3 regions of the Comamonas kerstersii genome follow, and region 1 is predicted to be linked to each of the others. Evidence: predicted binding sites of a transcription regulator. Region 1 holds the regulator's gene; each other region holds the start of a gene.
What was found. The regulator FNR, encoded in region 1, switches genes on or off when oxygen is low (the NO sensors DNR and NnrR bind a similar motif). The targets are predictions, from matches to a motif close to TTGATNNNNATCAA.
Positions count from the first base shown of each region.

Region 2: a site for FNR is predicted at 2,160-2,173, ahead of B5M06_RS05460 (universal stress protein). Genes of this name have one in related genera too.
Region 3: a site for FNR is predicted at 1,355-1,368, ahead of ubiM (5-demethoxyubiquinol-8 5-hydroxylase UbiM). Genes of this name have one in related genera too.

Region 1 is NZ_CP020121.1:2,506,479-2,509,755, reverse strand. Features, by position in the region: gene hemN (oxygen-independent coproporphyrinogen III oxidase) at 1-563, opposite strand, end outside; gene fnr (fumarate/nitrate reduction transcriptional regulator Fnr) at 771-1,502, shown strand; gene B5M06_RS11735 (FixH family protein) at 1,702-1,980, opposite strand; gene ccoG (cytochrome c oxidase accessory protein CcoG) at 2,047-3,277, opposite strand, start outside.
Region 2 is NZ_CP020121.1:1,155,583-1,158,859, forward strand. Features, by position in the region: gene B5M06_RS05450 (response regulator) at 1-237, shown strand, start outside; gene B5M06_RS05455 (ATP-binding protein) at 246-1,484, shown strand; gene B5M06_RS05460 (universal stress protein) at 1,561-1,986, opposite strand; gene B5M06_RS05465 (metallophosphoesterase) at 2,197-3,033, opposite strand; gene B5M06_RS05470 (LysR family transcriptional regulator) at 3,072-3,277, opposite strand, start outside.
Region 3 is NZ_CP020121.1:1,144,302-1,147,578, reverse strand. Features, by position in the region: gene B5M06_RS05405 (acetoacetate--CoA ligase) at 1-1,303, opposite strand, end outside; gene ubiM (5-demethoxyubiquinol-8 5-hydroxylase UbiM) at 1,536-2,822, shown strand; gene B5M06_RS05395 (solute carrier family 23 protein) at 3,058-3,277, shown strand, end outside.

The sequences.
Region 1 (3,277 bases):
TGCTCACGGTGCACCGCTTTTTGTACATCCGGGTCAAAGTCCTGCACCCCAAAGCTCAGGCGGTTAAAGCCCATGGCCTTGAGGGCGGCCAGACGCTCACGTGTCACAGTACGTGGGTCAACTTCAATGGAGTACTCACCCGCTTCATCAAAGACAAAGCGCTGGCGCAGCATGTCCCACATCTGCACCAGTTGCTCGTCCGAAAGAAATGTCGGCGTTCCACCACCTATGTGAAGCTGGCTGACCAGCTGACCTCTTCCACAATGGGCCAGATGCAGATCCAGCTCCCGCTCAAGATACTGTAGGTACGTGACCGCACGCTCGTGGTGCTTGGTGATGATCTTGTTGCATGCACAGTAGTAACACAAAGAGTTACAAAATGGGATGTGCACATACAGCGACATTGGCGACTTGGCCGCTGCAGAAATTTTGCGTTGCTTTAATGCCAAGATATAGTCGCTATCACCAAATGCCTCAACGAACCTGTCCGCAGTAGGATAAGAGGTGTAACGAGGTCCTGGCACGTCATAGCGACGCAAGAGTTCCGGGGTGACTGCAGTCATGTTTTCTTCCTTAATGCTGCAACTGTGCAGCAAGATGGCATGCACACTCTTGACATGAATCAAGCACTCACCATAAGGGAAGTGTCAGAATTTGACTGAAATCATTCGAGATACATAGCAAGCGCCCGATAGTCCCCGTTTATTGACATCCAACTTTTAATTCTGGCCTTTACACCCGTGTCTACCTCGTGTTCAGGCCTTGCGTACATGACTCCACCAACCATCAAAGTAACCTGCTCCAATTGCAACCTGCGTGAACTGTGCATGCCCGTCGGTTTAAATGACCAGCAGCTGCAGCGCATCGACGACATTGTGGCTACGCGCCGCAAAGTCAAGCGCGGGATGACACTGTTCCGCAACGGAGAGCCTTTCACGTCGCTGTATGCCATCCGCACGGGCTTTTTCAAGACATGCGTAGCCACCGAAGACGGACGCGATCAGGTCACAGGTTTCCAGATGGCGGGAGAGATCATCGGGCTCGATGGCATCGTCAATGACCACCACACCTGCGATGCAATCGCACTGGAAGATGCCGAAGTCTGCGTGATGCCCTTTGACAGCCTCGAAGAGATCTCGCGCGAGGTTACAGCCCTGCAGACGCACGTACACAAAGTGATGAGCCGCGAAATCGTGCGCGAGCACAGCGTCATGCTGCTGCTGGGCAGCATGCGCGCCGAAGAGCGTCTGGCGGCCTTTATTCTGAATCTGGTGCAGCGCCTGCATGCACGCGGCTTCTCCTCGTCAGAACTCATTTTGCGTATGACCCGCGAGGAAATTGGCAGCTATCTGGGTCTGAAGCTGGAAACCGTCAGCCGCACTTTCTCCAAGTTTGTGGATGAAGGCTGGGTCGAAGTGAAGCAGCGCCACGTTCGAATTCTGGACACTGCCGCCCTGCAGCGCCTGGTCAACAGCCAGCACGACTGCAACAAGCAGCTGTAAACTCAGCCAGCCTGCGCTCTCACACACCCAAACGCCCACTGCATGCTGTGGGCGTTTGCTTTGGGTGCGATGCCAGAGCATCTACACCGCATAAAAAATAGCGGCTAGCGCTTGATTTATCAGTATTTCAGATACAAAAGTATCTCAAACACCCATAAAACAAGCGCTAGCCGCTCCTCTTTTTAAGAAGCTGCAAGTATCACTTGGGTGTCAGATCAGGCAAATCTTCATCAGGTGTAACAACATGGTTGCGCACGGCGCCTGCAGGCGCCAGGCTTTTTTCCAGCTTCTGGTTGATATTCAGCCCCTCCTGGTAGTAGTTCGGATCCACCACAGGGTCAGCGCCATCCATGGCAATCATGGCCGTCACAACGCCTGCCACCACGACGATGGCAGGGCCTGCCAGCACCATCCATACATGGCCATACTTCCACCACGGACCGGATGCTGACTCCACTTGTTTTCCTAGCTGGGACATTTCGAACACTCTCTTCCTTCAACAGAAAGTGTGCACAGCAACGCCATGCACACTACAGGATCATTTTTAGCGCGGCACGAGGAAGACAGATTTCTCCGTCACATGCCCTTGGCCACTTTGCGCTGCGATATCAAACTCAATGGCGTGTGAGCCAGCGCTGGCCGCACCGTAAGGAATCTGCACTCGCACCGCTACGCCGCGCGTCTGTGCAGGATCAACCTTGACGGTCTGCCCTTCCACCAGCTCAATGCCTTGAATACCCTGCACCGACACCTTATAGGTCTGCGCTTGCTCGGTCGCGTTCATCACCTGCAGACGATACACATTTTCGAGCTTGCCGCCTGCAACAATGCGTGCCAGTGAAGCGCGGTCACGGATGACGTCCACCTTCAGCGGTTCTCTGATGGCCAGACTGATGGCCATGGCCGCTGCCAGTGCCAGCAAAATGCTCGAATAAATCAGCACCCGTGGACGTGCAATGCGTTGCCAGATCTGTGCGCTCTTCCAGCCTTGGTTCACCGCATTCTGGGTGGTCAAGCGCACCAAGCCACGTGGATAGTGCATGTTATCCATCACGCTGTTGCATGCATCGATGCACAGGCCGCAGCCAATGCACTCGTACTGCAGGCCGTTGCGGATATCAATACCCACAGGGCAGACCTGTACACACAGCTTGCAGTCAATGCAGTCACCCAGTCCTTGCGCCTTGTAGTCCACATCTTTCTTGCGGGGGCCGCGCTGTTCACCACGCTGTGCGTCGTAGCTCACAATCAGCGTGTCCTTGTCGAACATGGCACTCTGAAAACGCGCATAGGGGCACATGTACTTGCAGATTTGCTCGCGCAGATAACCAGCATTGCCGTAGGTGGCAAAGCCATAGAACAGCACCCAGAAAATCTGCCAGCCGCCTTGCAGCGCCAGCAGTTCACTGCCCAGCGTACGAATGGGAACGAAATAACCCACGAAGGTAAAACCCGTCCACAGGGCAAAGGCAATCCACAAAAACTGCTTGAGCGATTTTTTCCAGATCTTCTCGAAGCCCCATCCACCTTGGTCCAGGCGAATACGTGCACTGCGGTCACCTTCGACCTTGTGCTCTATCCACATGAAAATTTCGGTGTAGACCGACTGCGGGCATGTAAAACCGCACCACAGACGCCCGGCAACAGCTGTAAACAGAAACAGTGACAGCGCGCTAATGATCAGCAGGCCTGTCAAATAGATAAAGTCCTGCGGATACAGCACATACCCAAACAGGTAAAAGCGCCGCGCCCCAAGGTCAAACAGCACCATCTGG
Region 2 (3,277 bases), 1.4 Mb from region 1:
GAGCTGACCAGCTATCAGTTTGACCTGCTGGTCGCACTGGCCGAGCGCGCGGGCCGTGTGCTCACACGTGACCAGATCATGGAAGCCGTGCGCGGCCGTGAGCTGGAGGCCTTTGACCGCTCCATCGACGTGCACATGGGCCGCATCCGCGCTGCGATTGAGGCCGACCCCAAATCGCCCAAGCGCATCCTCACCGTGCGCGGTGTGGGCTATGTGTTTGCCAAGCAGCAGGACTGAAGCACACCATGTTCAACGCATTCTCACAGCGCCTGTATCTGCGCATCTGGCTGGCCGTCGTAGGCGGCGTCGCCGTGCTGACGCTGATCGTGGCCTGGGCCTGGCGCGAAGCCGAGGAATACCGCATCCGCGATCAGGCATCGCCCACGGCCATGGCGCGTGAGATGCGCATTACCGATGGCTACGGTCAGCTGCTGTTCCAGGGGCCTTTTGAGCGCATCCGCAACCACGACAACGAAGTGCCGCGCTTTGCCATTGCCACGGCAGACGGCAAGATTTTTTACCTGGAAATGTCGCCCCGCCAGGGCAACAACGGCCGCCCCGGTGGACACCGCCCGCCCCGCAATGACGTCTGGGCCTTCTGGATGCAGCCGCCGTTCGGCTTTCTGTGGCTGCTGGGGCTGGTGGGCGTGGCGGTAGCCATCGGCGTGTTCCCCATCATTCGCCGCCTGCTCAAGCGCCTGGAAAACCTGCAGCGGGGCGTCAAGCGCTTTGGCGATGGCGATCTGACCGTGCGCGTACCCACTGAAGGCAAGGATGAAGTGGCCGATCTGGCCCGCCAGTTCAACGCCGCCGCCAGCCGCATTGAGGAGCTGGTGCAGTCGCACAAGTCGCTGCTGGCCAATGCCTCGCACGAGCTGCGCTCGCCACTGGCACGCATTCGCATGGGCCTGGAGCTGATGGGGGACGATCCTTCCGTGACCAAGGCCAAGGCCGAGATCCAGCGCAACATCAACGAGCTGGACCAGCTGGTCGATGAGATCCTGCTGGCCAGCCGGCTGGAGCAGCCCGATGTGGACGTGGGCAGCACCGAAGCGGTCGACCTGATAGGTCTGGCCGCCGAAGAATGTGCCCGCGTGGATGCCGACCTGGAAGTGCGCGCCACCGAGGGTGTGGAAGTCAAGGCCATTGCCAAGCTGGTGCGCCGTGCTGTGCGCAATCTGCTGGAAAACGCACGCCGCTACAGCACGGGCGACATCCAGCTCATCCTCTCGCGCGAAGGTGATATGGCCGTGGTCCGCGTCGAGGACTTTGGCCCCGGCGTGCCCGAAAACCAGCGTGAGCGCATCTTTGAAAAGTTCTACCGTCTGCCCGGTGCCAGCGAGCGCTCCGGCGGTGTGGGACTGGGCCTGTCCCTGGTGCGCAGCATTGCGCAGCGCCACGGCGGCAGCGCGGTCTGCGAGGGCCGTCTGGACGGCCAGCCAGGCGCCAGCTTTGTGCTGCGTCTGCCGCTGATGCACCGCTGAGTCAGACTGCTTCCACCAACACAAAGGGCTGCCGAATGGCAGCCCTTTGTGTTGGTGTGGCGAATGCCGTGCGCGATCAGCGAATCAGCATCACAGGCACGGAGCAGTTGGCCAGCACCTGGGTAGAGACCGAGCCCATCACCAGCTTGCCCAGCGCGCCGTGGCCGTGGGTGCCCATGATGATCAGGTCGTACTTTTCGTTTTCGGCAATCTTGGCGATGGTCTCGCCAGCAGGGCCCACTTCGCTGCGGCACACAGGCGTGATGCTGTGCTGCGCCAGGAACTTCTGCACAGGCTCGAGCACCTTGGCAGCTTCCTCAGCGTAGTACTCCTCCACCACTTCCTTGCTCAGCGCAGCACGGGCGCGGGGAGGCAGGGCAGACTGCACCGTCAGCGCGGTGTATTCATGACGTCCGGCCGTAATCAGCTCTTCATGCGCAGCCAGATAGGCCAGCATTTTTTTGGTGAAAGGACTGCCGTCAACAGCAAGCAAGATTTTCATGAGATATCTCCAAGTGAATAAGCGCTGCACACACCACACAGCAAACCACCTTGTGGCGCCCGAGACAAAGCGCAAAGCCCAGGCAGTACAACACATGCAGGGGCAGAGCAGCAAGGATCAGGAGGGTGTGCGCTGGTCTAAGGACAAGCGTAGTCGCTGGCGTCTGTTGTGTCTTGACTTATGTCATGTTTTTAAACGGCCCGCGCCACATCATACGGTGAGGCTTGTCGCGGGCTGGAAATACCGCTGTTCTCCTTTGCGTGCATAGCCCAATGGATTGGCGACGACCCTGCAGCGCCATGCGCCGCGCTCGGCATCCTCCCCCTGCACCACATAGTCGCTGGGTGCATGCAGGTGGCCGTGCAGCCACAGGTCGGCGCGGGGCAACAGCTCGTCCAGCGCGCTGCAAAAGCCTGCCGTGCCCGGCACCATGCCATAGCGTGGATCGCTGCTGCGCAGGCTGGGTGCAAAGTGCGTGACCACCACCGTTTTTCCGTCAAAAGGCTGGGCCAGCGCCTGGCGCAGCCAGTTCTGACAGCCCAGTGCCTGCTCACGCATGGGGGCAGCCAGAAACGGCTCGCCATGGCGTGTGCCTCCTGTCTTTTGCAGGTAGAAGTTGGCCGCGCGAAAAGACTTTTCCCGCAGGCGCAGCAAGCGGCTCATGTCGCCAGCCTGCACCTGCTCGTCCAGCAGAGCAATGGCGTCATAGTCCGTCCACAGGGTGGTGCCCACAAAGCGCACGCCGTGCAGCACCACGGTTTCGCGCTCCAGCCAGATGATGCCCAGCTCCTCGCAGACCCGGCGCAGCCGCGCATGGGCCGCGTCCCAGTCCTGCATGTCGTACTCATGGTTGCCCGGCACAAAAATCACCGGGCAGGGCCAGTTGGCAAACCGCTCCAACCCAAAGTACTCGCCCTGCAGCAGACTGCCCGGCTGGTAGGAGCCAATGTCTCCGGCCAGCACCAGTACATCGGCATCGGGGGCGGCCTGCGGCACAAAGTTGGGATGCACTTCCAGATGAAGATCAGAGAGCAATTGAAGTTTCATAGTCCACACACCAAGGGCATCACCACAGCACGTGGCGCCTAGTGAGAAAAAGCTTTCAGCGTCGCCCGGTTCAGCGCCTGAAGCAGCCAGTCATAGGCTGCACGGTTGGGGCCGCGCTTGTGCCACAGCGCATCCACGCGCACGGCAGGCACTTCCAGCGGCAGCGGGTGCACCTGCAGCAGGTGCTGGATGCCCGTGATCGGCACAAAGTGGCGCGGCAGCACGGTAATCAGGTCGGACTGGC
Region 3 (3,277 bases), 1.4 Mb from region 1:
TGCCGCCCGAGATGTTGTTCCACCAGATGTCAGGTGTGCCCAGGGCTGCGAACTGCTGCATGCCCCAGTGCTGCACATCGGGCGACAGGGGGGAGCCCGTGCTGCCCAGGCTGGTGATGCGCGAAAGATCGCCGCACTGCGACAGCTCTATCCCGGCCTTCATGCAGTTGGCATAGAAGGCTGCGCCAGCGCCGAAGCTGGTGACTGCGTGGCGCGCTGCAAAGCGCCACAGCACACCCCAGTCGGGCTGCTCCTTGCTGCCGCCGGGGCTGCCGTCATAGATCACACAGGTCGTGCCGCCCAAAAGACCTGCGAGCTGCGAGTTCCACATCACCCAGCCGGTAGAGCTGTACCAGTGAAAGCGTTCCCCCCAGCTCTCGGGCGCATAGCTGCAGCCCACATCGCTGTGCAGGGTCTTCATGGTCAGGGCCACCAGCATGATGCCGCCGTGGCCATGCACGATGGGCTTGGGCAGGCCGGTGGTGCCGCTGGAATACACAATCCACAGCGGGTGGTCGAAGGGCAGCCACAGGGGGGTGAAGCTGTGCAGCTGCGCATCGTCACGCTGCATGAGGGTGTTCCAGTCCGCAGCGCCCTGCACGGGTGCCTGCGCCCAGCGTGTAGACAGGACGATGCAGTGCTGCAGGCTGGGCAGCCTGGCGCGCAGCTCCTGCACGATGCTGCTGCGGTCCATGGGCTTGCCGGCGTAGTAGACGCCATCCACCGCAATCAATGCCTTGGGTGCAATCTGCTCAAAGCGGTCCAGCACTGCTGCCGTACCCATGTCGGGCGAGCACACGCTCCACACCGCGCCAATGCTGACCACGGCCAGCATGGCCACCATGGCCTGGGGAATATTGGGCAGATAGGCTGCGACCCGGTCGCCCGGGCGAATGCCCTGTGCCTGCAGGTGCAGGGCCAGGGCGGCAACCTGGCGGCGCAGCTCGGGCCAGCTCAGCGTGGTGACTTCGCCCAGCTCGTTGTCTGCAATCACTGCAGGCATGCCTGCGGCATCGGCCGCTTCCACATGGCGCAGCACCTGCTGCGCGTAATTGACCTGTGCATCCGGAAACCACTGCGCCCCGGGCATGCAGTTGCGGCCCAGCGCCGCGCTGTGCGGGGTGGGCGACTGGATATCGAAATAGCGCCAGATGCTTTGCCAGAAAGCTTCCAGATCGGTGGTGGACCAGCGCCAGAGCGCGTCATAGCTGTCAAAGTGCAGGTCGTAGTGCTGGGCCAGCCATTGCTGGTAGTGGCGCATCAGCGGCGTGCGGCGGGTGTGGGGCAGGGTGGGGGCAGACATGCATCCCAGCCTAGCGAGCCGCGCCGTGGTGCACCATGCCAGCGCCCCGGATTGACAAGCGGCAAGTTCTGGCGCGTGCTCGCTGACGGGCACAAAGGGGGTGTCAAGGACATGCCATTGATGCAATGCAAGCCACGGCCAAGCCAAACCGGCCGACAATGCACGGGCCGCACAGGCAGCGAGGCCCGTAGATCAGGCCACAATAGGCCCTACTTTCACAGTGATTGCACACATGTCCATGAACACCGATGTCCTTATTGTGGGCGCAGGTCCTGCCGGCCTGTCGCTTGCCATTTCGTTGGCCCAGGCGGGCTTGCAAGCCACGGTGCTGGAACTGCAAGGCGAATCCCAGCTGGCCCAGCCCGCACCCGATGGGCGCGAGATCGCGCTGACCCATCCCAGCGTGCAGATCCTGCAGCGTCTGGGCACCTGGGGCAGGCTGCAAGACCATGAGATTGGCACCATCCGTGATGCCATCGTGCATGACGGCCCCGTAGGCCTGCGTTCCACGCTGGACATCGTCTCTGACGGCAGTGGCGCAGACTATCTGGGCCGCATCGTGCCCAACCATGCCCTGCGCCGCACGGCCTGGGAAGTGGCCAGCACCACCGAAGGCGTGCACATCATCACCGGTGCACGCGTGACCCAGGTGACGGTCACGCCTTCCCATGCTGAAGTTCATTACACCCAGGACGACAACGGCGTGCGCGTGGATGGTGCACCGCTCAAAGCGCCGCTGGTGATTGCGGCAGATAGCCGTTTCTCCAGCGTGCGTCGCATGCTGGGCGTGGGTGCGCAGATGACGGACTTTGGCCGCAGCGTCATCGTCTGCCGCCTCAGCCACACCGTGCCGCATGAAGGCAAGGCCCATGAATGCTTTGGCTATGACCGCACCCTGGCCATCCTGCCGCTGCAGCCTGATCCTGAAACCGGTGAGCTGCTGTGCTCTGCGGTGGTGACCACGGATTCGGCCGATGCGCAGCAGCTCATGCAGCTCTCGCCCGAAGACTTTGCGGCCCATGTGCACAACCATTTTCAGGGCCGCCTGGGGGACATGAAACTGGTGGGTGAGCGCCACATCTACCCCCTGGTGGCCACCTATGCCCACCGCTTCAGCGGCACGCGCTTTGCGCTGCTGGGTGATGCCGCCATCGGTATGCACCCAGTCACGGCACATGGCTTCAACCTGGGGCTTTCGGGTGTGGAGCGCCTGACGGCCTGCATCGTGTCGGCCTATGGTGCTGGTCAGGACTGGGGCCGCGCCGAAGTGCTGGAGCCCTATGCCCAGGGCCACCATCGTCATGCCTGGCCCATCTTCCAGGGCACGAACACCGTGGTGAAGCTGTTCACCGATGCGCGCCCCGTGCCACGGCTGGTGCGTCAGGCGGTGATCGGCCTGTCGCGCAACATGCCGCCCGTCAAGGCGGCCATCGTGGCGCAGCTCACGGGCCGTAGCCCCTGGTCCGTCATCCGCGGCCAGCTGCCTGCGCTGCCGTTTTTTTCGCGCAACATGCGCTGACTTCAAAAAACAGAGTGCCCAGCGCTGAACTTTGCTTGCTTTTCAAGGCTTAGGGCTTTGAATGCAAGCAAAGTCAAGCGCAAGCCGCTCCTAAAAATATAGTTAAGCAAAAATCTCGCTGGCACGCTGTCTGCTTGTGTTTAGCTGACATGCAAGCACGTATGCCTGGCGAGGACATGCCGTGCCCGGTCGAAAGCTTCTAACATCGCGCCAGCAATTTTTACGGAGCAAAAAAATGGGAATGTTTTCCTGGACTGCAAAGTCCCCCGCAGCGCTGAAAAACGGCGGTGTGATCGGGCCTGACGAGCGTCTGCCCTGGGGCCAGACGGGGCTGATGGGCATTCAGCACGTGGTCGCCATGTTCGGTTCGACGGTGCTGGCTCCCATCCTCATGGGCTTTGACCCCAATCTGGCCGTGCTGATGAGCGGCATCGGCACGCTGATTTTCTTCCTCA